DNA from 3 places in the Bradyrhizobium genosp. P genome. Region 3 is predicted to be linked to each of the others. Evidence: predicted binding sites of a transcription regulator. Region 3 holds the regulator's gene; each other region holds the start of a gene.
The links. The regulator PhoB, encoded in region 3, activates phosphate uptake and scavenging genes when phosphate is short. The targets are predictions, from matches to a motif close to TGTCATNNANCTGTCAT.
Positions count from the first base shown of each region.

Region 1: the regulator PhoB is predicted to act here: its motif matches at 6,676-6,692, upstream of ACP2YO_RS27740 (acetoacetate decarboxylase).
Region 2: the regulator PhoB is predicted to act here: its motif matches at 7,698-7,714, upstream of phnC (phosphonate ABC transporter ATP-binding protein).

Region 1 covers NZ_CP188195.1:5,712,546-5,722,271, reverse strand. The annotation lists gene ACP2YO_RS27770 (carboxymuconolactone decarboxylase family protein) at 1-201, shown strand, start outside; gene glsA (glutaminase A) at 411-2,270, opposite strand; gene ACP2YO_RS27760 (acetyl-CoA carboxylase biotin carboxyl carrier protein subunit) at 2,562-2,783, opposite strand; gene ACP2YO_RS27755 (IclR family transcriptional regulator) at 2,914-3,888, shown strand; gene ACP2YO_RS27750 (acyl-CoA carboxylase subunit beta) at 3,818-5,377, shown strand; gene ACP2YO_RS27745 (patatin-like phospholipase family protein) at 5,473-6,636, opposite strand; gene ACP2YO_RS27740 (acetoacetate decarboxylase) at 6,867-7,649, shown strand; gene ACP2YO_RS27735 (MFS transporter) at 7,707-9,005, opposite strand; gene ACP2YO_RS27730 (acetyl-CoA C-acyltransferase) at 9,430-9,726, opposite strand, start outside.
Region 2 covers NZ_CP188195.1:7,312,404-7,322,129, forward strand. The annotation lists gene phnK (phosphonate C-P lyase system protein PhnK) at 1-19, opposite strand, end outside; gene ACP2YO_RS35145 (alpha-D-ribose 1-methylphosphonate 5-phosphate C-P-lyase PhnJ) at 12-896, opposite strand; gene ACP2YO_RS35150 (carbon-phosphorus lyase complex subunit PhnI) at 893-1,996, opposite strand; gene phnH (phosphonate C-P lyase system protein PhnH) at 2,000-2,608, opposite strand; gene phnG (phosphonate C-P lyase system protein PhnG) at 2,613-3,074, opposite strand; gene phnF (phosphonate metabolism transcriptional regulator PhnF) at 3,180-3,905, shown strand; gene phnE (phosphonate ABC transporter, permease protein PhnE) at 4,001-4,849, opposite strand; gene phnE (phosphonate ABC transporter, permease protein PhnE) at 4,846-5,730, opposite strand; gene phnD (phosphonate ABC transporter substrate-binding protein) at 5,809-6,738, opposite strand; gene phnC (phosphonate ABC transporter ATP-binding protein) at 6,765-7,580, opposite strand; gene ACP2YO_RS35190 (chloramphenicol acetyltransferase) at 7,773-8,438, shown strand; gene ACP2YO_RS35195 (alpha-D-ribose 1-methylphosphonate 5-triphosphate diphosphatase) at 8,435-9,607, shown strand; gene ACP2YO_RS35200 (DUF1045 domain-containing protein) at 9,629-9,726, shown strand, end outside.
Region 3 covers NZ_CP188195.1:961,780-971,505, forward strand. The annotation lists gene ACP2YO_RS04680 (ATP-binding protein) at 1-709, shown strand, start outside; gene pstS (phosphate ABC transporter substrate-binding protein PstS) at 844-1,854, shown strand; gene pstC (phosphate ABC transporter permease subunit PstC) at 2,071-3,060, shown strand; gene pstA (phosphate ABC transporter permease PstA) at 3,065-3,910, shown strand; gene pstB (phosphate ABC transporter ATP-binding protein PstB) at 3,907-4,728, shown strand; gene phoU (phosphate signaling complex protein PhoU) at 4,740-5,456, shown strand; gene phoB (phosphate regulon transcriptional regulator PhoB) at 5,569-6,279, shown strand; gene ACP2YO_RS04715 (GcrA family cell cycle regulator) at 6,610-7,119, opposite strand; gene ACP2YO_RS04720 (aspartate aminotransferase family protein) at 7,602-8,810, shown strand; gene argF (ornithine carbamoyltransferase) at 8,810-9,726, shown strand, end outside.

The DNA.
Region 1 (9,726 bases), 4.8 Mb from region 3:
CAGCGCGCGGCGCTCGCCTTCACCGACGAGATCGTCAAGCTGAAGAAACCGACGGATGCGACCTTCAAGGCGATCGCTTCGAAGCTGACGCCGGCAGCGCTGATCGAACTTCAGCTCTCGGTCGGCTTCTACATCATGACGTCGAAATTCCTTGAGACGTTCGAGATCGACCTGCAGCCCGTGACCGAAGTGGTGAGCTGATCTCCAGCCTCGCGGCGCCCTCTCTTCGCCTCGCCCCGCCTGCGGGGAGGGGCCGGAGAGCATGCAGCGAAGCGGAATGCGCTCCGGGTGAGGGGGAGCCTCCGCGAGTCCAACTGCTGCTGAGTTTGCGGAAACAACGCCTCACCCCAACCCTCCAAGAGCGAACTTCGTTCGTCTCGACTCCGCAAGAGCGGGGTGAGGGAGAAGAGTTAGCCCGACGTCAGCAGATCCACCTTCGCATTCGCGACGATCAGGCGGTCCGCGAGCAGTTGCGCAAGGTTGCGCATGATGCGTTCACCGGCGCGGGGGTACTGTTTGCTGAAGCGCTCGAAATCGCGGATCGCCACCTCATAGGCGGTCGCCGACATGTCGGCCAGCACATCGGCGGAGCGCTTTGGCTCCAGCAGCGCCATCTCGCCGAACGCCATGCCGGCGGTCAAGGTCGCGAGCCGGATGCCGTCGGGCAGGGTGACATGGACCACGCCGCTGCGCAGGAAGAATAGCGAGGTAGCCATGTCGCCGGCCGCGAGGATCTTCTCGTTCGGCTGATACGTCCTGACCGTGCTGAGCGAGGCGAGGTCAGACAACTCCTCCTCGCTCAACCCGGCCAGCAGAGGCTGCTCGGAGAGTTCGGTGGTCTCGAAGAAGTCGATTGAGCCGCCATAGCGGTAGACGATCTGGTCCTCTGCCCATTCGATCGCGGTGTCGAGCAGATAGAAATCCCTGATATTGCCGAGCCGGCTGGTCCATTCGCTGATGGTGGTCCATTCCCGCGACGTCCGCTTGATGCCTGATAAAATCACGGTGACGCCGAGCTCGGCCAGGTCCTTGAAGGCTTCGCCCACCAGACGCGCCCCGGCGCGCGTCGTTGCGGTGACGCGGCGCAGATCGAAGATCACGAACTCCGGACGCGGCCCGCCGCCGAGACGGCGCGACACGTAATCCACATTGGAGAGCGACAGCGTGCCGACCAGCTCGATCACGCGCACCTCCTGGAAATGCCTGGCCAGGATCTCCTGCTCCTGCGGCCGGCGGACGCGCCGCGACGGATTCTTGCCGATATTGTAGTCGGCGATGATGCTGTGGCGAGCGTCGTCGCTGCGGTTGAGCATGTGCAGGTCGTAATGCGCCGACAGCGCTTCGCAGACCTTGATGCCGCGCACACTGTTGCCGTGCTTGTCAAGGTTCGGCGAATAGCTGCCAAGTCCGAGCCGCGCCGGCAACGCCGCCAGGATGCCGCCGCCGACGCCGCTCTTGGCGGGGATGCCGACGCGATAAATCCATTCGCCGGCATAGTCGTACATGCCTGATGACGTCATCACCGAGAGCGTCCGGGAGATGGCATAGGGCGTCACCACCTGCTGACCGGTCAGCGGATTGATGCCGCGGTTGGCGAGCGTCGCCGCCATCACGGCGGTGTCGCGCGCGGTAACGAGGATGGCGCATTGCCGGAAATAGACGGCCAGCACCGCCGGGACGTTTTCGGTGATCACGCCGTTGGTGCGCAGCAGATAGCCGATCGCCCGGTTGCGGTCACCGGTCGCGCTCTCGGACGCAAAGACCGCTTCGTCGACGCCAAGCTCGCGGCCGGCGAAGCGGCCGAGCGCCTGCCGGATGTAGTCGAACGCATCGTCGCCCTTGGCCGTATGGATCAGCCCGGAGCAGGCGATCGCGCCGGCATTGACCATCGGGTTGAAGGGATGGTTGTCCGCGTTGAGCCGGATCGAGTTGAAGGGGTCGCCCGATGGCTCGACACCGATCACGCTTTCCACCCGTTCGGCGCCCAGCGTGTCCAGCGCCAGCGCAAACACGAACGGCTTCGACATCGACTGGATGGTGAAGGGGATCTTGGTGTCGCCGACCTCGTAGACATGGCCGTCGAGGGTCGCGAGGCTGATACCAAAATGTGCAGGATCGGCCTTGCCGAGCTCGGGGATGTAGTCGGCAACGGCGCCCCCGATCTCAGGCAGGAAGTCGGCGTAGCAGGCGTGCAGAAACCGCAGCAGCGGCGGCTTCGAGCTGGTCCAGGCCGTGGTGGTGGCGGTGACGGGCGGAGGCGATCGTTTCATCGCCTCCTGTTGTGCAACGCAATCCGCGCGCGCGCAACCGAGTGCGCCCTGACATTTGGCGCAAGGCAGGCTGGTCAGATTGGGGGCCGAGATTCGACGGTCATCGGTCTCGAACCGAGGCGGCAGCCAAGCGAGCGATCGCTCGCTATTTGTTTCATAATGCGAAACTTCTGCGCTGGAATTGTTTCGAAAACGAAACAGCTGACGACGCCGCGTCCCTCGAAAGATGAGGCGATCCGGGAGCCAGCATTTGCGAAGGGAGGACCGCGCGGGGAGGCGGGACGACTGCTGTCAGGTCTCGACGATCGCAACCGCCTGGCCTTCGGCAATGACATCGTCGATCTTGACCAGAATCGACTTGATTTTGCCTGCTGCCGTCGAGGTAACAGGTATTTCCATCTTCATGGCTTCGACGAACGCGATTTCGTCACCGTCGCCGATGCTGCTGCCGGCCTGAACGGGAAGCGCGCAAACGCGCCCGGCGACTTCGGTCACGACCTTGATCTCTGGCATTCCACTCTCCGATACCGTCTTGCGGAAATTTCATCCGGCGAACGGCTTTTTGTTGTGGCGGCAGATTGCCTGAGGTAGCTTCATCTGCAAGTGGAATTTTATTCCGCAGCACGGAACGGAGCGAAACAATATGGGACGGCGCTCGGAACGGCTTAGCCGGCAGGGAATGCTCGCCAGCGAGACAGGCGATGGCGATGTCATCCAGGTGGTGTCGCGCGCCTTTGATGTGTTGCGGTGCTTCGAGGGGCACGAGGCGCGGCTCGGCAATCTCGAAATCGCCAATCGCTGCGGCCTGCCGCGTTCGACGGTGTCGCGTTTGACGCACACGCTGACGCGGATGGGACAGCTCGTCTATCTGCCGCGCGATCAGAAGTATCGCATCGGCCCGAGCGCTGTGGCGATGAGCACGACGATGATGAAGGGGTTGCAGCTTCGCAATCTGATCCGGCTGCGTCTGCAGGACGTCGCCGACCAACTCCCCGGCACCGTGGGCTTCGTCATCCCCGACCGCTATCAAATGGTCTATCTCGAATTCGCACGCGCCGCGAACGCGCTGGGGCTGCACGAAGCCACCGGCAGCCGCATCTCGATGGCGACGACAGCCGCCGGCCATGCCTACACTGCTGCACTGGATCCGGTGCTCGGCGACGCGCTGATCGCCGAGATGGAGGGCAATATGCCCGATGGCGCAAAGATGCTCACGCCGCGGATCGAGGCTAATCGCCGTCATCTGCGCGAGCACGGCTACGTCGTCGCCTGCGGCCTGTGGAGCCCGCATATCAACGGCGTCGCGGTGCCGCTCTGGTCGCCGCAATATCAGACCTATGTGGTGACCACCATCGGCCTGCTCTCGGCGATGTATGACGAGAAGCGGCTGCACAAGGAGGTCGCGCCGCACATCGTCGACCTCGCGGCCGCGGTCGGCAGCCTGCTCGAAGGCGCCGACGGCGACATCTTCCACAATCGGATCGAGCGAAAGTCGCCTCCGGTGAGCGTCCATAACAACAATAAAATCATCAAGACGGAGGCGATGAATGAACTGGAAGCCGGAACTCGACGACCTCGCCCGGCGCGAAGCGTTCGCGCGGGAGATGGGAGGCGTTGACAAGGTCAAGCGGCAACGCGACCAGGGTCGGCTCACCGTCCGCGAGCGTATCGACGGGCTGGTAGACAAGCAGAGCTTCCACGAGATCGGTGCCATCTCCGGCATCGCCGAATACGACGAGAACAACGAACTCAAGCATCTGACGCCGGCGAACTGTGTGTTCGGCCGCGCCAGGGTCGATGGCCGCACCGTGGTCGTGGTCGGCGACGATTTCACCGTGCGCGGCGGATCGGCGGACGCATCGATTTCCGCCAAGCCGCTGATGGCGGAGGAGATGGCGCATGACTTCCGCCTGCCGATCATCCGAGTGATCGAGGGCTCCGGCGGCGGCGGCTCGGTCAAGACGATCGAGACCAGGGGCGCTGCCAATCTGCCCGGCGGCGTCGGCGGCACGCGCTGGTACTGGTACACGACCGCCAATCTGGCGCGCGTGCCGGTGGTCGGGCTCGGCCTCGGCTCGGTCGCCGGTCTCGGCGCCGCGCGCCTGGCGGCGACCCATTATTCCGTCATGACCAAGAGCTCCGCGATGTTCGTTGCCGGACCGCCGGTGGTGAAGCGCCTCGGCCAGGATTTGACCAAGCAGGAGCTCGGCGGCGCCGACATCCAGACCCGCGCCGGCGCGATCGACCAGGCCGTCGATACCGAAGAGGAGGCGTTTGAGTACGCACGGCGCTTCCTCTCCTATCTGCCGTCGTCGGTCTATGAACTGCCGCCGACCATCCCCTGCACCGACGATCCGGAACGTGCAGAGGATTCGCTGTTGAAGGCGGTGCCGCGCAACCGGCGGCAGGTCTACAAGATGCGCCCCATTATCGAGGCGGTCGTCGACAAGGGCTCGTTCTTCGAGGTGGCGGCCAATTTCGGACGGCCGGTTATCACGGGCCTGGCGCGGATCGAGGGCAGGGCGGTGCTGCTGCTGGCGAGCGATCCCTTCCACTATGGCGGCTCCTGGACTGCGGATGCCTGCCAGAAGGTGGTGCGCTGGGTCGACTTCGCCGAGACCTTCCATCTGCCGGTGGTCTATCTGATGGATTGCTCCGGCTTCATGATCGGGCTCGAGGCGGAGAAGTCCGCCACCATCCGCCACGGCGTGCGCGCGATGACGGCGGTCAACCAGAGCACGGTGCCCTGGTGCACCATCATCATCCGCAACGCCTTCGGTGTCGCCGGCGTGGTGCATCAGCCGGCCAACCGCTTCTCGATGCGCTACGCCTGGCCGTCGGCCTATTGGGGCTCGCTGCCGCTGGAAGGCGGCATCGAGGCGGCGTATCGCGCCGAGATCGAGGTGGCGGCGGATCCCGCGGCGAAACTGCGCGAGATCGAGGATCGCCTCAACAAGCTGCGCTCGCCGTTCCGCTCGGCCGAGAAGTTCTGGGTCGAGGAGGTGATCGACCCTCGCAAGACCCGCTCGCTGCTCTGCGAGTTCGCGCGTCTGGCCGAACCGATCCGCAAAGCAGGCCCGCCGAGCAATATGTCCACGCGGCCGTAGCTTGTGACGTTGTCATTCCGGGGCGGTCCGCAGGACCGAACCCGGAATCTCGAGGTTCCGGGTTCATGCTTCGCATGCCCCGGAACGACATCCACCTAATCCGTCTCGCGATGCACGTCGTGGATCACGATGCCCATGCCGTTCTCGGGCATCTTGATCCAGTCCCGCCGCTTCAGCGAGCGCTTGGTGTCCTCGTGTCCACTCGCCCAGTGCTCACGCATCGAGGTGCCGGAGAATTCGTGGTCCTTGGCGTCGCCCTCATAGGCCTTCTGCTGATAGATCAGTTGCAGCAGCGTGATCCCGGGCAGCGTGCTGTTCGATTTCTTGAGCTGGCGCTCGTCCTCCGACAGTTGATCGTCGGGGATCTTCGCCAGCGCGTTGTGCAGGGCGGTGCGCAGGCTGTAGGTCTTGCGGTAGACGTCGGTGTTGTAGCGGGTGCGCGACGAATACATGATGTCCTTGTGGCGGGCCATCACGTCCTGGATGTCGCGCGGTAGCGTGCCGCGGGCCGAGAACAGGTCGACCTGGAACACCAGCGAGTTGGCGTTGTCCTCCTGGTCGAGCAGATGCTGCAGCGGCGTGTTGGAGACGATGCCGCCATCCCAGAAATGATCGGTGCCGACCTTGACCATCGGCAGCGCCGGCGGCAGCGCGCCGCTCGCCATGATGTGTTCCGGGATGATCTCGTCATGGGCATTGTCGAAATAGATGAAATTGCCTGAGAGCACGTTCACGGCGCCGACCGCGAAGCGCATCTTCTTGGAGTTGATGCGGTCGAAATCGACCAGCTCGAGCAGCGACTCGCGTAAGGGCACGGTGTCGTAGTAGCTGGTCGCGGTGCGCGAACCGGTCGGACTGAACCATGGATTGGTTTGATGCGGGGTGAAGAAGCCGGGTTGCCCCAGCGTCGTCGTCATCCATGAACTGGTGAAGTTGCGGGCCTGGCGGAAAATGTCGCCGTCGGGCGTGTAGTGCCAGATCTTGCGGCTGGTAATGCGGTCCCAGAAGGTATGCAGCCGCTCCAGCCGCTTCTCGGGCGGATTGCCCGCGATGAGCGCCGAGTTGATCGCGCCGATCGAGACGCCGCAGACCCAATCCGGCTCGATACCCACCTCGTGCAGCGCCTGATAGACACCGGCCTGGTAGGCGCCGAGCGCCCCGCCGCCCTGCAGTACCAGCGCGACGCGATTGCACCCTTCGGGCCGCCAGCCTGGCATCTGGTGGTCGATATCGTCGGAATGAGGGGATCGCGCGTCCATGACCGGTACTCCAATTTGCGGCGAGAATTCAGCGCAGGCATGACGCCGTGATGACAAGCCGCGGCCGGCGCGTCGTGCATCTGGCGCGTTTGCCTGCATGGTTAGCGTTGGCCTCTCCGCAAAACGCAGGTCACGCGGCGCAGGTCACGTGGCTGACGGAAATCCCTCACATCGCCGTCAATCTCGGCCGCTAGCCTCCGGTCAATATTTCCAAACAGGGGGATTTTGCGATGCGCAGGGAAGATCTGCTTAAGCTTCCGTCGATGCCGGCCGCTGGTCCGAGCTATCCGGCCGGACCCTATCGTTTCGTCGACCGCGAATTCCTCGTCATCACCTATGAGACCGATCCGGACCTGATCCGCGCCGGCCTGCCCGAGCCGCTGGAGCCGATCGCAGACCCGATCGTGCACTACGAATGGATCAAGATGCCCGACAGCTCCGGCTTCGGCAGCTACACCGAGTCCGGCCTCGTCATCCCGGCCAAGCTGCACGGCGAGGACGTCAATTTCGTCTGCCAGATGTATCTCGATGACGATCCGCCGATCGCGGCCGGCCGCGAGATCTGGGGCTTTCCGAAGAAATATGCCCATCCGAAGCTCGAGATCGTCAAGGACACGCTGACCGGCACGCTGGAATATGCCGGCCAGCTCGTCGCCATGGGCACAATGGGCTACAAGCACGAGGCGATGGCCGGCAACGGCGACGTCACCCGCGCCACGCTGTCGAAGACGCAAGTGAATCTGAAGATGATCCCCGGCGTCGATGGCCATCTGGAAATCTGCCAGCTGGTCGCGATCAACCTCACCGACATCGTCGTCAAGGGCTCGTGGATCGGGCCCGGCCGGCTGCATCTGGTGCCGCACGTCAATGCGCCGGTCGCGGACTTCCCGGTCAAGCGCGTTATCGGCGCGCATCATTATATCGCCGACCTGACGCTGCCGTTCGGCCGCGTCGTGCACGACTACAACAAGCAAGCCGACGAGGCTGCGCCGACCGGCCTCGCTGCGGAATAATAACCGACGTTACCCGGAACGACTGATGGCGCGCAGCCATGTTGCGCGCCATTTTCTTCAGGCCGTGACCGGTTTCGCCCGTGGTTGCGGCTGCGGTCGCGAGATCGCCAGCACGATCCCGGAGGCGAAGATGCAGAGCGCGCCCGCGATGAAGAACGCCGGCAAATAGCTCGCATAGAGTGTGCGTGACAGGCCCGCGCCGAACGCGGCGGCACCGGCGCCAAGCTGATGGCCGGCAAAGATCCAGCCGAACACCAGATTGGCACGCTCGGCGCCGAAGCGCTGCGCGGTCAGCCGCACCGTCGGCGGCACGGTCGCGATCCAGTCGAGCCCGTAGAACATCGCAAACACCGAGAGACCGTAGAACGAGAAGTCCGAGAACGGCAGCCAGACCAGCGACAGCCCGCGCAGGCCGTAATACCAGCAAAGCAGCCTGCGATTATCGAAGCGGTCCGACAGCCAGCCCGAGATGATGGTGCCGAAGAAATCGAAGATGCCCATCGCGGCGAGCAGGCTTGCGGCCTGCACCTGCGGGATGCCGTAGTCGAGACACATCGGGATCAAATGGACCTGGACCAGGCCGTTGGTCGAGGCCCCGCAGATGAAGAAGGTCGCGAACAGGATCCAGAACACGGATGATTTCGAGGACTCGCGGAGCGTGCCGAGCGCGGCGGCTATGATCGGCGCATTGGCCGGCGGCGGCGCGGGCAAGGGCGCGGTGCCTTCATCGCCGAACGGGCGTAGGCCGACATCGCTCGGCCGGTCACGCATCACCATCAGCACGGCAAAGGCGGCGATGCCGAGCGCGACGCAGACCATCGCCAGCGCCACGCGCCAGCCATAGCGGTCGGTCAGGGTGGCGATCAACGGCAGGAAGGCGAGTTGCCCGGTCGCGACACTCGCGGTGAGAATGCCGACCACGAGGCCGCGGCGCGCCGCGAACCATCGTGCGGCGATGGTCGCGCCGAGCACCAGCGCCGTCATGCCGGTGCCGATCCCGATCACGACGCCCCACAGCAGGACCAACTGCCAAACCTTGGTCATGAACAGCGAGGCGACGAGGCCCGACACCACGATCAGCTGCGCCGCCAGCGTCACGTTGCGCAGACCGTAGCGGTTCATCAAGGCGGCGGCGAACGGCGCCATCAGCCCGAACAGGATGAAGCGGATCGACAGCGCCGAGGAAATCTCGGCGGTGGACCAGCCGAACTCCTTCTGCAGCGGCACGATGAAGACGCCGGGCGCACCGACGGTGCCGGCCGAGATCAGCGCGGCAAGGAAAGTCACGCCGACCATCACCCAGCCGTAATGGATGTTGCGGCGGGCGAGGGTTGCAGCAAGCCAGTTCGAGATCATTGGGCTCCAGATGTCCGACAGGAAATCAATTCGAGATGCACAGCATAGCACGAGCGAGCCACGTCTAAAATGACGTGGTTCCCTCGTTTTCAGACTCGGAAAGCCAGCTGGAGCGTGACGAGAATGGCAACCGCGAAGACGCTGCGCTCCCTCTCCCGCTTGCGATCCAATTGGACGATACGGAATCAGACATCCTTCCAGTCTTCAACCTCGATGTGTGAATGCTGTAGACCCGCTTGCGGGGAGGGCTGGGGTGGGGGCTCTCTCCACGAGTCAGAATCATCGAGCGGAGAGAGCCCCCACCCGCACCGCATCTTTCGATGCGATGCGACCTAAGAGCGAGCTTCGCTCGTCTCGACCCCCGCAAGCGGGAGAGGTGCGCCGTGTCTGCGGCCGGACCGATTCAACCTAACGTCAGCCCGCTCTAATGCGTGACCCGCTCGACCGCGATCGCGGTGGCTTCGCCGCCGCCGATGCACAGCGCGGCGACACCGCGCTTCAGGCCCTGTGCCTCCAGCGCGTGCAGCAGCGTCACGATCAGCCTCGCGCCGGTGGCACCGATCGGGTGGCCGAGCGCGCAGGCGCCGCCATTGATATTGAGCTTGTCCCTGGGAATGCCGAGGTCGCGCTGCGCCGCCATCGCCACCACCGCGAACGCCTCGTTGATCTCGAACAAATCGACATCACCGACGCTCCAGCCGACCTTGTCGAGCAGTTTTCT
Region 2 (9,726 bases), 3.6 Mb from region 3:
GGCTGAAAGGCTCAGACATGGGCCTTCTCCTTGTGTGGCGCCGCGCTCTCGGTGCCGTGGTGACCGGCCGCCTGGCGCTGTTCGCAGAAATCGGTGTCGGAGCAGACGAACATCCGCCCGCCTTTGTCATCGGTGAGGATCTCGTCGAGATAGGAATTATCGGCGCCGCACAGCGCGCACGGCGCATCGAAACGGTAGCGCGTGAACGGGTGATCCTCGAAATCCAGCGAGACCACCGTGGTATGCGGCGGGATCGCATAGATCCGCTTCTCACGGCCAGCGCCGAACAGCTGCAGTGCCGGGCAATTGTCCATCTTCGGATTGTCGAATTTCGGCGTCGGCGACGGATCCATCACATAGCGCGCATTCACCTTCACCGGATAGGCGTAGGCCGTCGCGATATGGCCGAAACGGGCGATGTCCTCGTAGAGCTTGACGTGCATCAGGCCATACTCGGCGAGCGCGTGCATGCGCCGCGTCTCGGTCTCGCGCGGCTCGAGGAAGCGCAGAGGTTCAGGAATCGGCACCTGATAGACCAGCACCTGCCCGGCATGCAGCGGCGCCTCGGGAATGCGATGCCGGGTCTGGATCACGGTTGCATCCGGCGTTGCGGTCGTGGTCGCGACGCCTGCGGTCTTGCCGAAGAATTTTCGGATCGAAATCGCGTTGGTGGTGTCGTCGGAACCCTGGTCGATCACCTTCAGCACATCGTCGGGACCGAGGATCGCCGCCGTCACCTGCACGCCACCGGTGCCCCAGCCATAAGGCATCGGCATTTCGCGACTGGCGAACGGCACCTGATAGCCGGGGATCGCGATCGCCTTCAGGATCGCGCGGCGGATCATCCGCTTGGTCTGTTCGTCGAGATAGGCGAAGTTGTATGTTGGCGCGTTCATTCCGCGGCCTCCTGCATTTCGGGAGCCTCATTCGCCTCGGCGAATTCCTGGCGCAGCTTGCGCAGCAGGCCAAGCTCGGACTGGAAGTCGACATAATGCGGCAGCTTCAGATGCTCCACGAAGCCTGTCGCCTGCACATTGTCGGAGTGCGACATCACGAACTCCTCGTCCTGCGCCGGCGCCGTGACCTCCTCATCCAGCTCGCGCGCCCGCAAGGAACGGTCGACCAGCGCCATCGACATGGTCTTGCGCTCGCTCTGCCCGAAGGCAAGGCCGTAACCGCGGGTGAAGCACGGCGCTTCGGTGGCCGAGCCCTTGAACTGGTTGACCATCTGGCACTCGGTCAGCGCGATCGCGCCGAGCGGCACGGCAAACCCGGCATCCTCGGCGAAGAACTCGACCTCGACCTCGCCGAAGCGGATTTCGCCGGCGAAGGGATGGTTGCGGCCATAGCCGCGCTGCGTGGAATAACCGAGCGCGAGCAGAAAACCCTCGTCGGCGCGCGCGAGGTTTTGCAGCCGCAGGTCACGATCGGCCGGGAAGTTCAGCGGCTCGCGCGTGAGATCGCCGACGGGTGCGTCGGCATCCGCCTGCGGCGACGTTTCGATCAGGCCGTCGCGGCCGAGGATGTCGGTCACGCGCGGCGTCGCCGCCTGAGACGCTTCCGCCGTCAACGGCTGCTCCGGCACGAAGCCCTCGGCAAGTTGCGGATCGAGCAGGCGATGGGTGTAGTCGAAAGTCGGTCCCAGGATCTGGCCGCCTGGAATGTCCTTGAAGGTCGATGAGACGCGACGCCGCACCTGCATTTCGCCGGTGTTGACCGGCTCGGTGGCGCCGAAGCGCGGCAGCGTGGCGCGGAAGGCGCGGACCAAAAAGATCGCCTCGATCATGTCGCCGCGGGCCTGCTTGATGGCGAGCGCCGCGAGCTCGCGGTCGTAGAGCGAGCCTTCGGTCATGACGCGGTCGACGCCGAGCGAGAGCTGTTCGGCGATCTGCGCCAGCGACACATCGGGCACATCGCGGTCGCCGCGCCGCTCATGCGCGAGCAGGCGATGAGCGTTCTCGATGGCGCGTTCGCCTCCCTTGACGGCTACATACATCGCTTACACTCCGCTTGCGACCAGCCGCGTGGTGCGGGGGATCGCGACAATGGCATCGTCATGGACCAGCACGACATCGATGCCGCGCGGGAACAGGGTTTCGTTGATGGTGAGCCGCTCGAACAGGTCGCGCGGCTGGATCATTGCCTGCAACAGCGCGGTGCCGTCGATGCCGGGACCCTTCAGCTCGAACGCCGGCCCTTGCGTCACGCTGTCGACCTGCAGGATCAGCGTGGTCGAACGATCCGGATATTCGTTGGTGCCGAACGCGAAGCGATCGAGCGCCGCAAGATTGCCGGCATCGCCGATCAGCGCGAAGCTGGCGATCGAGGAATCCGCAAGCACCGGCGCGCTGGTGTGGAACTTGAGCCACCTCGCGATATCCGGTGTCGCCGACATCGCGGCATCGAGCCAGATCGGCGTGTCGTGGTCGAACAGCGTCAGCGCGATCGCAGACGAGCCGCGCATCATGCCGGCGGGCGTTCCCGCTTGGGCCGTGATGCGCTGGACGTTGCCCGGGCGCGCCATTGCGTCCATGACAGAGCGGAAGGTCGACTGCGCCGACAACACCTTGTCGGCAAAGCCTGTGGGCAATTCGGCAACCGTCGTCATCGCATCATCCTTCACCGCGCACCATCGTGTAGAAATCGACCCGCGTCGCCGCGGTTTCCGCAGCCTTGCGGCCGCGTTCGGCGTCCAGGCTTGCGCGCAGCGGCGCGATCACCTTCGCCTCCACCTCGCCCGACAATTCCGCCGACTGCACCATGGCGTCGCACAACGCGATCATCTGCGCCTTCTGGCTGTCGCGGCCGAGCGTGTAGCCGAATCCGACATCGCCGGTCGCAAGCCGCACCGCCGCGCGCGACACCGTCGCCTCGCCCAGATTGAACGGCGCCCCGTCGCCGCCGATCCGCCCGCGCACCATCACGAGGCCGTTCTCCGGCTCGCGGAGGTTTTCATGTGCCGGCACCGCGATATCAGCTAGCCTTCCCGCGATCTCCGCAGCGCCGGACTGCGCCAGCACCGCCATCGCGGCCTTGCGCTGCGCTTCTTTGCCGTTCCGCACCATCGAGTTCATGAGCAACCTTGCCTGAATCAAGTTGTCTATGATAATAGACAACTTGATAGCGAAACGCCATGACTGTTTCGTGACAAATCGACGATTTCTGGTTATCACCGCGCCATGAGCATGCAGGAAAGTTCCGGCGTCGCCTTGTGGCGGCAGGTCGCCGACGGTATTGAGCGCGGCATCGCCGACGGCCGTTTTGCCGCGGGCGAAAAGCTGCCGGGCGAGGTCGAAATCGCTGAGACCTATCGCGTCAACCGCCACACCGTGCGGCGCGCGCTCGCGGCGCTCGCGGAACGCGGCCTGGTGCGCGCCGAACGCGGCAGCGGAACCTATGTCGAAGCGCAGCGATTGGCCTATCCGTTGCGGTCGCGAACACGGTTCTCCGAGATCGTCGGCGCCGGCGGCCACGAGCCTCGTGGCGAGCTGATCGACGCCGGCAGTGACGTCGCCACCCGTGAGATCGCGCGTGAACTCGGTTTGAAAACCGGCGCCCCCCTGATCCGGATCGAGTCGGTGCGGCTCGCCGACCGCACGCCGATCTGCGTCTCCACGACCTGGCTGTCGGCCGAACAGTTTCCCGACGCCGGCAGCGTATTCGCCGACGTCCACTCGATGACCAAATTGCTGGCGCATTACGGCATCAAGGATTACCGGCGCTCCTCGACCCGGATCACCGCTGCGATTGCGGACGCCACCGACGCCGCGCGGCTCGATCTCGCGCTGGGCCGTCCTGTGCTGGTTGTCGATTCGACCGACGTCGACACCGCGGACAAGCCGCTGGTCACCAAGCGCTCGCGCTTCGCAGCGGAGCGGGTGGAGTTTCTGGTGGAGAATAGTTGAGTATTCGTAGGGTGGACAGAGCGAAGCGTGCCCACCATCGCAAACACGCCGTGAATGGTGGCACGGCGCATCCGCGCCTTTGCCCACCCTACGAACTACGCAACTGCGCGCTGTCCAATAATCGCAAAGCGCAGCTTGCTCGAGATGAAGTCGATCACGGCGACCGCGATCAGGATCATCAGGATCAGGAACGACACCTTCTGCCATTCCAGCACCCGGATCTGCTCGGCGAGCTGCAGGCCGATGCCGCCGGCGCCTACGATGCCGATGATGGTGGCCGAGCGCGTGTTCGACTCGATGTAGTAAAGCACCTGGCCGGCGATGACAGGCAGTACCTGCGGCAGCAGGCCGAAGCGAATTTCATGCAGCGCGTTGCCGCCGGAGGCCTTGATGCCCTCGACCTGCTTGCGGTCGGCGGCCTCGATCGCTTCCGAGAACAGCTTTCCGAACGCGCCGAAATCCGAAACCATGATCGCCAGCACACCGGCGAACGGGCCGAGGCCGACCACGTTAATCCAGACCAGCGCCCAGATCAGCGTGTCGACGCCGCGGATCGAATCCAGGAAGCGGCGCACCGGAAAGCGGATCAGGTTCGAAGGGATGATGTTGCGCGCCGCCAACAGGCTGACCGGCAGCGCCAGGACGGCGGCCAGCGTGGTGCCGAGCAGCGCGATCGACAGCGTTTCACCCATCGCCTGCATGTAGAGCGGAAACGACGAGCCCGGGTTCGGCGGGATCATCATCATGGTGATCCAGCCGAGCTGGCTGACGCCCGAGATCAGCTTCGATGGCGAGAAGTCAAGGTCGACCAGCCCGAACGCGAAGATCGCGAGCGCGGCCACGATCATCGCCGGCGTCGCCAGCCGCGCCGAGGCGGGCCGCTGGAACACATCAGGATATTTCGCGCGCAGCTCGGCGGTGTCCGGCTTCGGCAACTGACTCATCGGCGCGTCTCCTTGCCGAACAACTGGGCGCGCAACCACCCCGTCGAGATGTCGATGATGAAGACGGTGACGATGATGGTGACAAGGATGGCGCTAACGTCGGAATAGTAGAACTTGCGGATCGCGACCATGAACTCCTGGCCGATGCCGCCAGCGCCAACGAAGCCCATCACAGAGGCTTCACGGACGTTGATCTCGAAACGCAGTAGCGCATAGCTGGCATAGCCGGTCACGACCTGCGGCAGCACCGCGAAACGCATGCAGGACAGCCAGCTTGCCCCGGTGGAGCGAATACCCTCGACCAGCTTCATGTCGGCATTCTCGACGATCTCGGCGAACAGCTTGCCGAGCGCGCCAGTCGAATGGATCGCGATCGCGAGCACGCCGGCCATCGGCCCGAGCCCGAAGGCGATCACGAAGATCAACGCGAACACGATGCCGGGCACGGTGCGGGCAAATTCCAGAAGGCGGCGTACCGTGAAGCGCAGCCAGGGCGATGGCGAGGTGTTGTGCGCGGCGAAGAAATTCAGCGCAAAGGCGAAGACCGCACCGATCAGCGTGCCGACATAGCTGATCAGGATCGTCTCACCGAGCAGCCGCAGCCACTTCTTCAGGCCCCAGAACCACTCGACCGGATTGGTCCAGACCCGCGCGCCGGAATCCAGCGTCAGGATACGATCGAAATAGCTGAGGAAATTGCCGAAATAGGTGAACAGCGTGCGCAGGTCCACTTCCGCGCCCACTGCGGCGATCAGCAACGCCGCGCAGAACACCGCGGCGGCAAGCGTCATCTTCAGCCGCTTGCGCGCCACGGCCTTGCGGTAGGCGTCGTTGAGCACCGCAAGCTGCGGGGCTGGAAGGATGGATACAGCCGTCGCCATTACGGACCAATCTGGTTAAGGGACGAGCGAAAAAGGGCCGGGTCGTCCAACCCGGCCCAATTCACTGGCCTTGCGCGATCAGGACGCCTTCTTGCGCAGATTGTCCACGAACTTGATCAGGTCGATGGTCTTGTCGTAGTCGGCGTTGGTGATCGGGGCCCACGGCTGGTTCTTGCCGTCGGAGAGCTTCTTGAAAGCTTCCGGATCCTTCTTGTCGGCCTCGAGGAAGGCCTTTTTGATCGCGGCCTTCATATCGTCAGGCAGGCTCTCGAGATAGGCGTAGGGCGAGTTGATGATGAGGTCGGACTTCACGATGATGCGGAAGTCTTCCTTCTTCAGCGGCGTGCCGTCGCTCGACTTCACCATGTTCTTGTTGAGCATGCGGGTGAGGTTCGAATCGTCGTCGGCGTTCCACCAATTGGCGGCGACGTCGACGGTGCCCTGCGCCAGCGCCAGCACAGCGTTCTCGTGGCTGCCGGTGAAGACCACCTTGGAGAAATAGGCGTCGGGATCGATGCCCATCGCGTTCAGCTTGAAGCGCGGCATGTTGTTGCCCGAGGTCGAGTTGGGGTCGACCAGGCCGAGGTTCTTGCCCTTGAGGTCCTCGATCTTGTGGTACGGGCTCTTGGCCAGCACATAGAACACCGAGTAGTAGCCCTTCGAGCCGTCGGAATTGACGTCGATCACGAAGGCGTCGGTCTTGACGCCGGTGACGCGGGCGCGGGCGAACGACGCCGGGCCGTAATAGCCGATCTGGATGTTGCCGGCGCGCTGACCTTCGATGACGGCAGCGTAGTCGTTGGCGACGCGCAGGACCACCTTGACGCCGAGCTCCTTTGATAGATAGCTCACGAACGGGGCGAAGCGGTCGGAGACGCCGGAGGCGTTCTCGGCCGGGACCACCGCGAAGGTGATCTCCGGATATTTGGTCTTCCAGTCTTCGGCCGAAGCCGAGCCGGCGAACGCCAGCGCGGCAGCGCCGGCCAGCACGATGCGACGAGTGATCATGGTAACCCCTCCATAAGTTGCGACGTTCAGGCGGCGGCGACGGAGCCGAGCGCCGGAACAGTTGCGCCATCGGGCGCGGGCAACGGCGCCCCGCCCATGACATCATTGGCCTCGAGGTCGTAGAGTTCTCGGGCGATGTGGTCGGTCAGCGTCGCCGGTGCGCCGTCGAACACGACGCGCCCTGCCGCCATGCCGATCAGGCGGTCGCAGTAGCTCCGCGCCAGATCGAGCGAGTGCAGATTGCAGAGTACCGTGATGCCGAAGTGCTTGTTGATGCGCAGTAGCGCATCCATCACGATCTTGGTGTTGCGCGGATCGAGCGAGGCGATCGGCTCGTCGGCAAGGATGATGTCGGGCTCCTGCACCAGCGCGCGCGCGATCGCGACGCGCTGCTGCTGGCCGCCGGAGAGCTGGTCGGCGCGCTGCGCCGCGAGCTGCGCGATGTCGAACTGCTCGAGCGCGGACATCGCCAGCGCTCTGTCGTGCTCCGGCCACATCTGCGCCAGCGACCGCCACGACGGAATCTGCGCCAAACGGCCCATCAGCACATTGGTCAACACGTCGAGCCGGCCGACCAGATTGAACTGCTGGAAGATCATCGCGGAGCGCGCGCGCCACTGCCGCAGCGCCTTGCCGTGCAGCGCTGTGACGTCGGTGCCTTCGAACAGGATGCGGCCGGAGGTCGGATCGGCGAGACGGTTGATCATCCGCAGCAATGTCGACTTGCCGGCGCCGGAGCGGCCGATCACGCCGACGAAGCTGCCCGGCGCAATCGAAAAGGACGCGTTGTCGACCGCGGCTTTTGTGCCGAAACGGCACGTCAAACCATCCACCACCAGCATGCAATGCTCCAACCGCGCCGCGTTGGGGCCATCGCTATCCCCGGTGTTTAACAGTTATGTGACGCGGCTGCTGCGGTGCGGCGATCGTACACACCACCATGGTTGCAGTCATCGCGATGTCATGCTGTTGTCATCAAGCACCTTGATGAGAGGCCCTCCTCGTTGGAAGTCGTGATGAATGTGGAGGCAATGATGGCCGGAAAAGCACTCTCGGTCGTACCGACAATCGATCCCACAGCATCGGTCCGCGAGAGCAAGCTCGGCACCTATACCGAGGTCGGCGCCCGCACCATCCTGGTCGAAGTCAGCATGGACGACTACTCTTATGTCGTGAACGACAGCCAGATCACCTACACTACGATCGGCAAGTTCTGTTCGATCGCGGCGATGACCCGGATCAATCCCGGCAATCATCCGATGCATCGCGCAACACAGGCGCATTTCACCTATCGTGCCAGCGCCTACTTTTCGGGCGAGAACGACGACACTGACTTCTTCAGCTGGCGACGTGCGCACCACGTGCATATCGGCCATGACGTCTGGGTCGGTCACGGCGCCGTGGTGCTGCCGGGACGCAACATCGGCACCGGAGCGGTCGTTGCCGCCGGGGCGATCGTGACCAAGGACGTGCCCGCCTATACTATTGTCGGCGGCAATCCGGCACGACCGATCAAACGGCGCTTTTCGGAAGCGGTCGCCGATCGTCTCACCGCGCTGGCGTGGTGGGAGTGGGATCATGAGACACTTCGCCGCGCCCTGCCCAATTTTCGCAAGCTTTCGGTGGAAGACTTCCTCGACAAGTACGAGGCCGAGGGTGCGGCCCAATCACACAGCGAACCACGGAGTGCCGCATCGTGACTGATATTTTCATCGAGGGCGGCCGCACGCTGGTGGACGGCGTGTTCGTCGAGACTTCGCTGCGGACGTCGGGCCGCGATATCGGCGCGCTTGACGGCGAGCAAGGCCGCACCGCGCTCCATATCAATGCCGGCGGGTTGCTGGTCTTGCCGGGCATCGTCGACCTGCACGGCGACGCCTTCGAGCGCCAGATGATGCCGCGTCCCGGCGTCGACTTCCCGACCGACGTCGCGCTTGTTGACAGCGACCGGCAGGTCATCGCCAACGGCATCACCACTGTCTTCCATGGCACGACCTGGTCGTGGGAGCCCGGTCTGCGCAGCGCCGAGAATGCGCGGAAGCTGCTTGAGGCGATCGAGGCGCTGCGGCCGCAGCTTGCCGCCGACACCCGCTTCCATCTGCGCCACGAGACCCACAATCTCGAAGCCGAAGCCGAGATCATTCAATGGCTCACCGAAGGCCGCATCGATTTGTTCGCCTTCAACGACCACAGCAACGTCAAGCCGAAGAAGCGCGGCCAGCTGGCCGAGCGCACCGGTCTTTCGCACGAGGCCGTCGGCGAACTGCTCGACCAGGTCGTCGCCCGCCGCCCCGACGTGCCCGCCTCGATCGCAAGCCTGGCGGCCGCCGCGCGCGCGGCCAATGTGCGCATGCTCTCGCATGACGACAACAGCCCTGCCATGCGCCAGGAGTTTCGCACGCTGGGCGTCACGATCGCCGAATTCCCCATCAACGAAGAGACCGCACGCGACGCCGCCGCGGCCGGTGACTTCATCGTGTTCGGCGCGCCCAATGTGGTACGCGGCGGCAGCCACACTGGCTGGACCAAGGCCTCCGACATGATCGCCGAGGGCCTCTGCTCGATATTGGCATCTGACTATTACTATCCGGCGCAGCTGCTCGCGGCGTTTCGCCTTGCCGCCGACGGCATCCTGCCGCTCGCCAAGGCCTGGGATCTGATCTCGTCGGCTCCGGCGCGCGCTGCCGGGCTCAAGGATCGCGGCGCGCTTGCGGCAGGCCACCGCGCCGACATCGTCGTCGTCGATGACAAGGTGCCGCTGCGGCCACGCATCGTGGCGGTCATTGCCGCCGGGCGGCTGGTGCATCTGACGGATGCCGGCCGGCTCGTCCATTCGCCCGCGCCGCGCAAGACGGTTGCGGCGGCGTAAAGCGGCCTTATTCTGGCGATCATGGCAAATCATCCGCGCTACGCGATCTACTACGCGCCGTCGTCCGACAGCGTGCTGCACCGCTTCGGTTCGACGCTGCTTGGCTACGACGCCGCTGA
Region 3 (9,726 bases):
CGATTTCGTCGCCAATGCGAGCCACGAGCTGCGCACGCCGCTCGCCGCGCTGTCCGGCTTCATCGATACGCTGCAGGGGCCGGCGCGGGACGACGTCCGGGCGCGTGAACGCTTCCTCGGCATCATGCACGGCCAGGCGACCCGCATGGCGCGGCTGATCGACGACCTGTTGTCGCTGTCACGGGTCGAGCTCTCGGCCCATGTCCGCCCCGAAACCTCGATCGATATCGTGCCGATCGTCCGCCAGGTGGCCGACGGGCTCGAGGCGCTGGCCAGCGAACGCCAGGTCGAGATCGAGATCGATTTGCCCGAGAGGCCGGTCACCATCGCCGGCGACCGCGAGGAACTGCTGCGGCTGTTCGAGAACCTGATCGAGAATGCCCTGAAATACGGCGCCTCCGGTGGCCGCGTCATAGTGTCGCTGAGCCAGGCGGCGCAGACCGAGGCCAGCCCCGAAGTCCGTGTGATGGTTAGGGATTTCGGCCCCGGCATCGCGCCGGAGCACTTGCCGCGGCTGACCGAGCGGTTCTACCGGGTGGACGTCGGCGACAGCCGGAACCAGGGCGGTACGGGCCTCGGATTATCCTTGGTGAAACATATTCTTAACCGTCATCGCGGCCGTCTTTTAATCGAAAGCGTGCCGAAAAACGGCGCCACTTTTACCGCCTGTTTTCCCCGCCTGAAGACTCCGGTACCAGCACAAAGCTGAGTATTTCCAATACTTTAGTATAGTCATGCAACTGTCATCCAACCTTCGTAAAACCGGCACCGACCGCTCCTAGATGGGACCGGCGTGAGCGCGATCGGGCGCAATTGGCGCTTCGCTCACACGAGGAGATCATCATGAAATTCGTCAAGGCAATCTGCGCTGCCGGCTTGTTGGCGGTGTCGACGCCGGCTTTCGCGGCCGACATTACGGGCGCGGGATCGACCTTCATTTTCCCCGTGCTCTCGAAATGGGCTGACGCTTACAAGAAGGAATCGGGCAACGGCGTGAACTATCAGTCGATCGGTTCCGGCGCCGGGATCAAGCAGATCCAGGCCAAGACCGTCACATTCGGTGCGACCGACGCCCCGCTGAAGGCCGACCAGCTCCAGAAGGACGGTCTCGCCCAGTGGCCGATGATCATGGGCGCGATCGTTCCGGTCGTGAACATCGAGGGTGTCAAGCCGGGCGAAATCGTTCTCGACGGTCAGACCCTCGGCGAAATCTTCCTCGGCAAGATCACCAAGTGGGATGACGCTGCGATCAAGAAGCTCAACCCGAATGCCAAGCTGCCGTCGGACGCGATCGCCGTCGTGCACCGCGCTGACGGTTCCGGGACCACCTTCAACTTCACCGACTACCTGTCCAAGGTCAGCGCGGATTGGAAGAGCAAGATCGGTTCCGGCACGGCGGTCGAGTGGCCGGTCGGCGTCGGCGCCAAGGGCAATGAGGGCGTTGCCGCCAACATCGGTCAGACCAAGAACTCGATCGGCTATGTCGAGTATGCCTACGCCAAGCAGAACAAGCTGACCTACACCGGTCTGGTCAACAAGGCCGGCAAGACCATCCAGCCGACCAACGAAGCGTTCCAGGCCGCCGCCTCGAATGCCGACTGGGCCAACGCTCCGGGATACTACCTGATCCTCACCGACCAGCCCGGCGACAAGTCCTGGCCGATCGTCGCGTCGACCTTCGTGCTGATGCACAAGGAAGCGACCGACAAGGCCGCGTCGCAGGAAGCCCTCAAGTTCTTCAAGTACGCCTTCGAGAAGGGCGGCAAGATGGCTGAAGAGCTCGACTACATCCCGATGCCGGACTCGGTCATCAAGCTGATCGAGAAGACCTGGAACTCCGACATCAAGAGCTAAGCCTTACACTTCGAACCAAGCCTGTGCCGCCTTAAGGGGCGGCACAGGTCGCGACCAGCCCGGCTCCGACATCACCACAATAACAGCGGATCCCGGGTCCCGCGCCTGACAAGGCGCAACCGGAATGGCGCCGGCGAAAACGCCAGTGAAGATCGCTTCGGGGCGTAGCGGTTTGCGTAGCTTTCAAATAGTAAAGAGGGAATTGGCGTGGCAGACATGGCTGTTCAGGGCGATGTGATGGAAGCCGCCGGACCTTACGATCGCGCCAAGGCCCTCAGCGCCTTCAAGTTCGGTGATGCCACCTTCTATTGGATCACCCGCATCTCCGCGATTTCCGTTCTGCTGATCCTCGGCGGCATCATCGTGTCGCTGATCATCGGCGCATGGCCGGCGATGAAGGAATACGGCTTCGCCTTCCTGTGGACGCAGCGCTGGGCGCCCTCGGCCGATCCGCCGGTGCTCGGCGCGCTCGGCCCGATCTACGGTACCATGCTGACCTCGATCATCGCGATGATGATCGCGATCCCGGTCGGGCTCGGCATCGCCATCTTCCTGACCGAACTCTGCCCGCAAATGCTGCGCCGTCCGATCGGCATCGCGATCGAACTGCTCGCCGGCATCCCCTCGATCATTTACGGCATGTGGGGCTTCTTCGTGCTGGGCCCGTTCCTGGCCAACACGTTCCAGCCGTTCATCATCAGGATCTTCGAAGGCGTGCCGGTGCTCGGCGCGGTATTCGGCGGCCCGCCGTCCTATCTCAGCCTGTTCAACGCCGCGCTGATCCTCGCCATCATGGTGTTGCCGTTCATCACCGCGATCTCGGTCGACGTGTTCAAGACCGTGCCGCCGGTGCTGAAGGAGGCCGCCTATGGTATGGGCTGCACCACCTGGGAAGTGGTCCGCAGCGTCGTGATCCCCTACACGCGGGTCGGCGTGATCGGCGGCGTCATGCTGGCGCTTGGCCGCGCGCTCGGCGAGACCATGGCGGTGACCTTCATTATCGGCAACTCGTTCCGCATCTCGTCCTCGATCTTCGCGCCGGGCACTACTATCTCGGCGGCGATCGCCTCCGAATTCGCCGAGAGCGACGGGCTGCACCAGTCCGCCCTGATCCTGCTCGGCCTGCTGCTGTTCGTGCTGACCTTCTTCGTGCTCGCCGGAGCGCGGCTGATGCTGATGCGGCTTGAAAAGAAGGCGGGGAAGTGACGCCATGAACCCGATCTACAAATCCCGCCGCCGCACCGACGTCATCATCCGGCTGCTGTGTGTCGGTGCCGCGGCGTTCGGCGTCACCTGGCTGGCGCTGATCCTGGCGACGCTGCTCTACAACGGCCTTGCCGGGCTGAGCGTGCAGCTCTTCACCCAGAACACGCCGCCGCCCGGCTCGAACGAAGGCGGCCTTCTCAACGCGATCGTCGGCTCGGTCATCATGACCGTGATCGGGGTCGGCGTCGGCGCGCCGCTCGGCCTGTTCGCCGGCACCTATCTCGCCGAATACGGCAGGCATGACCGGCTCACCTCGGTGATCCGGTTCATCAACGACATCCTGCTCAGCGCGCCCTCGATCATCATCGGCCTGTTCATCTATGGTGCCGTCGTGGTGCCGATGCGCGGCTTCTCGGCGATCGCGGGCTGTCTGGCGCTCGCGGTCATCGTGATCCCGGTCGTGCTGCGCACCACCGAGGACATGCTGCTGCTGGTGCCCAATCCGCTGCGCGAAGCGGCCTCCGCGCTTGGCCTGCCACGCTCGCTGGTGATCAAGCGGATCGCTTATCGCGCCGCCCGGTCGGGTTTGATCACCGGCGTGCTGCTGGCGACCGCCCGCGTCGCCGGCGAGACCGCGCCGCTGTTGTTCACCGCGCTGTCGAACCAGTTCTTCAGCCTGGATCTGACCAAGACGATGGCCAACCTGCCGGTGACCATCAACAACTTCGTGCAGAGCCCCTATGCCTACTGGAAAGAGTTGGCCTGGAGCGGCGCTTTGCTCATCACCTTCACCGTGCTCGCCCTCAACATCGGCGCGCGCATCCTTGGTGCCGAAAGGGCCGCAAAATGACCGAGCTCTCCGTTTCGACGACTACCCCGAGCCACGTTGCTCCGCATGCGCCGCTGCCGGATGCGCCCCCGAAGGTTACGGTACGCAACCTCAACTTCTATTACGGCGAGCACCATGCGCTGAAGAACATCAACCTGACGCTCGGCACCAACCGCGTCACCGCGTTCATCGGCCCGTCCGGCTGCGGCAAGTCGACTTTGCTGCGCATCTTCAACCGGATGTATGATCTCTATCCGGGCCAGCGCGCCGTCGGCCAGCTGATGCTGGACCAGACCAACATCCTCGATCCCAAGCTCGACCTCAATCTGTTGCGCGCGCGGGTCGGCATGGTGTTCCAGAAGCCGACGCCGTTCCCGATGACGATCTACGAGAACATCGCCTTCGGCATCCGCCTCTACGAGAAGATCTCGAAGTCCGAAATGGACGACCGCGTCGAGAAGGCGCTGCGCGGTGGCGCGCTGTGGAACGAGGTCAAGGACAAGCTGAACGCGTCGGGGCTCTCGCTCTCCGGCGGCCAGCAGCAGCGGCTGTGCATCGCGCGGACGGTTGCGGTGCGGCCCGAGGTGATCCTGTTCGACGAGCCGTGCTCGGCGCTCGATCCGATTTCGACCGCCAAGGTCGAGGAGCTGATCCAGGAGCTGTCCGAGGACTACACCATCGCGATCGTCACCCACAACATGCAGCAGGCGGCCCGCGTCTCCGACAAGACCGCCTTCATGTATCTCGGCGAACTGATCGAGTTCGACGACACCAACAAGATTTTCACCTCGCCCAGCGATCGACGCACGCAGGACTACATCACCGGCCGGTTCGGCTGAGGAGATAGACGATGGCTTCTGAACATACCGCCAAGGCATTCGACAGCGACCTGCAGGAACTGACACGCCTGGTCGCCGAGATGGGTGGCTTGGTCGAGCGCATGATCACCGAGTCGGTCGATGCGCTGATCCGCCGCGACGTAGCGCTCGGCAAGCGCGTCGTCGCTGCCGACATCGAGATCGACAGCTTGCAGCGCGTCATCGAGGAGCGCGCGGTTCTGACCATCGCACGCCGCCAGCCGATGGCGATCGATCTGCGCGAGATCGTCGGCGCGATGCGGGTGGCCACCGACCTCGAGCGGATCGGCGACCTCGCCAAGAACATGGGCAAGCGCGTCGCGGCGCTGGAGAGCGATTTCCAGCCGCTCAAGCTGATCCGCGGCCTCGAGCACATGACCGACCTCGTGCTGTCGCAGGTCAAGTCGGTGCTCGACGCCTATGCCGCCCACGATCTGCCGGCGGCGATGAACGTCTGGAAGGGCGACGAGGAGGTCGACGCGATCTGCACCTCGCTGTTCCGCGAACTGCTCACCTACATGATGGAAGATCCGCGCAACATCTCGTTCTGCATCCATCTGATGTTCTGCGCCAAGAACATCGAGCGGATCGGCGACCACGCCACGAATATCGCCGAAACCGTGTTCTACATGATCGAGGGCCAGCAGATCATGGACAAGCGTCCAAAGGGTGACATGACCAATTTCGCTACCACGGTTCCGGGCACCTAATCACCATCTGGCGAAGTGGGCACCGGCTTTCCGGCAAGAACGTGCTCATCAAGGAGATGATCGTTTCGGTTCGCGTCAGGACAACGGATCAGGACAGAGAGAACACAAACCGATGAGCGCACGCATTCTGGTGGTCGAAGACGAAGAAGCGCTGACGACGTTGTTGCGCTACAACCTCGACGCGGAAGGCTACGATGTCGAGACGGTCGGACGCGGCGATGACGCCGATACCCGGCTGAAGGAGCGCATTCCCGATCTTGTGGTGCTTGACTGGATGCTGCCGGGCCTCTCCGGCATCGAGCTGTGCCGCCGCCTGCGCGCGCGTCCCGAGACCAAGCAGCTCCCTATCATCATGCTGACCGCGCGCGGAGAAGAAAGTGAACGGGTGCGCGGCCTCGCCACCGGCGCCGACGACTACATCGTCAAGCCGTTCTCGGTGCCGGAACTGCTGGCGCGGGTGAAAGGCCTGTTGCGCCGGGCGAGCCCGGAGCGGCTTGCGACCGTGCTGACCTATGGTGACATCGAGCTCGACCGCGAGAAGCGCCGCGTGGCGCGCTCGGGCCGTCCGATCGATCTCGGCCCGACCGAGTATCGGCTGCTCGAGTTCTTCCTCGAGCATCCCGGCCGCGTGTTCAGCCGCGAGCAATTGCTCGACAGCGTCTGGGGCCGCGACATCTATATCGACGAACGCACCGTCGACGTGCATATCGGCCGCCTGCGCAAGCTGCTCAATCCCGGCCGCGAGCAGGATCCGATCCGCACCGTGCGCGGTGCCGGCTACGCACTCGACGATCGTTTTGCAAAGGCCGAGCCGCAGCCGTAAGGCTGCGCGAACAGCAACACACCGTCGTCTGGGCCTAGTGAGGCAGCCACCGGCGGCAGGGTTCCCTCCCCCCTTGCGGGGGAGGGTTAGGGAGAGGGGTGCCGCTTGCTCCGCTGCCGATTGATCGCGAACCGTGACAGCGAGTGTCTCGCCGGTTCGATTGATCAAGCTTCGCTACATGTCTTGCATTGGAGTTCGGGGCCTACCCCTCTCCCCAACCCTGCCCCGCAAGGGGGCGAGGGAGCCTGACCCGCGTGCTCACCTCACATCGTCGAACGTGAGACCCCGCGAGATGGCGCTGACGAAAATCGCAGCACTTCGAATTCTGCCTTACCGCGTCGGCTTTGCTGCCGGCCGCCGGCGATCGTTGGCGGGCTGGTAGGCGATGCGCGAATGATGCGCGCAATAGGGCAGGCCGCCGAGCGCCTTGCCGCCGCAGAAGAAGAAATCCGGGCTTGAGGGATCGCCGACCGGCCAGTGACAGGTCGCCTCGTTCAGCTCGAGCAGCGACAGCCGCTGGCTCATCGGAACGACGTTGTCGTAGGCGATCGGATCCGGCTCCATCTCGACCTCGAAGGCGTGGGCCAGCGCAGTATTGCCGCGCGACACTGGCCGCGCCACCCGCATCATATGCTGCGCGGGGCGTGCCTTGCGCTGTCGCGGCGCGGCGGTGGAGGGGGCCTTGGCGCGGCCCGACAGGCCGAGCCGGTGCACTTTGCCGATCACGGCGTTCCGCGTCACATTGCCAAGTTCCGCCGCGATCTGGCTGGCCGACAGGCCGGATTCCCAGAGCTTCTTCAGCTGCTCGACGCGATCGTCGGACCAGGTCAATACAGTCATCGCATTTTTCCCTTCGCCTAGCACCGGCCAGTCCTTGGAGCGGTGCTGCGAGCCAAAGCTCGAAAAACTCCTGCGGTCAGAATCCCTTAGCCCTCGCCGAGCGCGCCTATGCGCCCGAACGTCTACGCAGAACCAAGTCTACTTAAGGGGTCCAGTACTGCCGCACGAGATGTCGTACCCGACAGCCCAAACGCTACAATATGGCGTGACTCCGGCGCAAGAGTCCGCGGTAGCGCGTCCACATGTTCCCACACTTATGCATTGCAATGAGTCTTTTCCACCGCACCGGAATGCCCCGGATTGCGTTCGTTTCGCATTGCCGGCAGGCCGCTTCGTGACGATTGACAGTTACTGCCTGCAGCATAGAATGCCTCCACGTGCCGCCCGAAAAGGCGGCACGTTTTGTTTTCCGAAGCCGGCTGTTGCTGCGCTGGCGTCAAGGCGCGCGGCAATCGTCGGCCTCAAACCCGTCAGTGATGGCCATGACAAACCCCGCCGCGTCGCATCTGCTTCCCGTCTTCGCCAGGGCCGATCTCGCCTTCGAGCGCGGTGAGGGCGCCTGGCTGATATCAACCAACGGCGAGCGCTATCTCGACTTCACCTCGGGTGTCGCGGTGAACGCGCTCGGGCACGCGCATCCGCATCTGGTCCAGGCGTTGCAGGAGCAGGCGACGAAGCTCTGGCACATGTCGAACCTGTTCAAGAGCCCGGATGGCGAGGTGCTCGCCGCGCGGCTCTGCGAGCAGAGCTTCGCCGACTTCGTGTTCTTCTGTAATTCGGGCGCGGAGGCGATGGAGGGCGTGATCAAGCTGGTCCGCCACTATCACTTCTCCAAGGGACATCCCGAGCGCTACCGCATCATCACCTTTGAAGGCGCCTTCCATGGCCGCACGCTGGCGACGCTCGCTGCCACCGGCACGGCCAAATATCTCGAAGGCTTTGGCCCGCCGATGGACGGCTTCGACCAGGTGCCGCATGGCGACATCGAAGCCGTGAAGAAGGCGATCGGACCGGACACGGCCGGCATCCTGATCGAGCCGGTGCAGGGCGAGGGCGGCGTGCGCTCCGCGCCGCATGCCTTCTTCAAGGCGTTGCGCCAGCTCTGCGACGAGCACGGCCTGCTGCTCGCATTCGACGAGGTGCAGACCGGCATGGGCCGCACCGGCGATCTGTTTGCCTACAAGCGCGTCGGCGTCACGCCCGACGTCATGTCGCTCGCCAAGGCGCTCGGCGGCGGCTTCCCGATCGGCGCGGTGCTGGCGAGCGCGAAGGCTGCGGCCGGCATGGCGCCCGGCTCCCACGGCTCGACCTTCGGCGGCAATCCGCTGGCGGTGGCGGCGGCCAATGCCGTGCTCGACGTCATGCTCAAACCCGGCTTCTTCGATCACGTGCAAAGGATGTCGCTGCTGCTCAAGCAGAAGCTCGCCTCCGTCGTCGACCGCTATCCCAGCGTGCTCTCGGACGTGCGCGGCGAGGGCCTCCTGATCGGCGTCAAGGCCGTGGTGCCCTCGGGCGAGCTCGTCGCCGCGCTGCGCGACCAGAAACTGCTGACCGTCGGCGCCGGCGACAATGTCGTGCGGTTCCTGGCGCCGCTGATCGTCACCGAGGCCGAGCTCGACCAGGCGGTCGGAAGCCTCGAGCGCGCCTGCGCTGCGCTACAGGCGGCCCAGCCGAGCAAGGCGGCCGGGTGATGAGCAAGTCGGTCCGCCACTTCCTCGATATCAACGAACTGCCGCTTGCCGAGCTGCGCAACATGCTCTCGGCCGGCGCCGCCATGAAGGCGGAGCGCAAGGCGCACGAAAAGGCCAAGCAGCCGCTCGAAGGCAAGACGCTGGCGATGATCTTCGAGCGCCCGTCGACCCGCACCCGGGTGTCGTTCGACGTCGGCATGCGCCAGCTCGGCGGTGAATCGATCATGCTGACCGGCACCGAGATGCAGCTCGGCCGCGGTGAAACCATCGCCGACACCGCGCGCGTGCTGTCGCGCTATGTCGACGCGATCATGATCCGCATCCTCAACCACGATGCACTGCTCGAACTCGCCGCGCACGCCACCGTTCCCGTCATCAACGGGCTGACGCGCCGTTCGCATCCCTGTCAGGTGATGGCCGATCTGATGACCTTCGAGGAAAATCGCGGCTCGATCGAGGGCAAGACGGTGGCCTGGACCGGCGACGACAACAACGTGCTGGCCTCCTGGGCCCACGCCGCCGAGCGCTTCAAGTTCAACCTCAATATTGCAACGCCCCCGGAGCTTGCGCCGAAGAAGCCGATGCGCGACTGGATCAGGGCGACCGGCGCGCCGATCGTGCTCGGCAGCGATCCGGAGGCCGCGGTGCGCGGCGCCGACTGCGTCGTCACCGACACCTGGGTGTCGATGGGCGACAAGGAAGGCGAACACCGCCACAACGTGCTCAAGCCCTATCAGGTCAATGCCAAGCTGATGTCGCTGGCCAAGCCCGACGCCCTGTTCATGCACTGCCTGCCGGCGCATCGCGGCGAGGAGGTCACCGACGAGGTGATCGACGGCCCGCAATCCGTCGTGTTCGACGAGGCGGAAAATCGCCTGCATGCGCAGAAAGGCATTCTGGCCTGGTGTTTTGACGC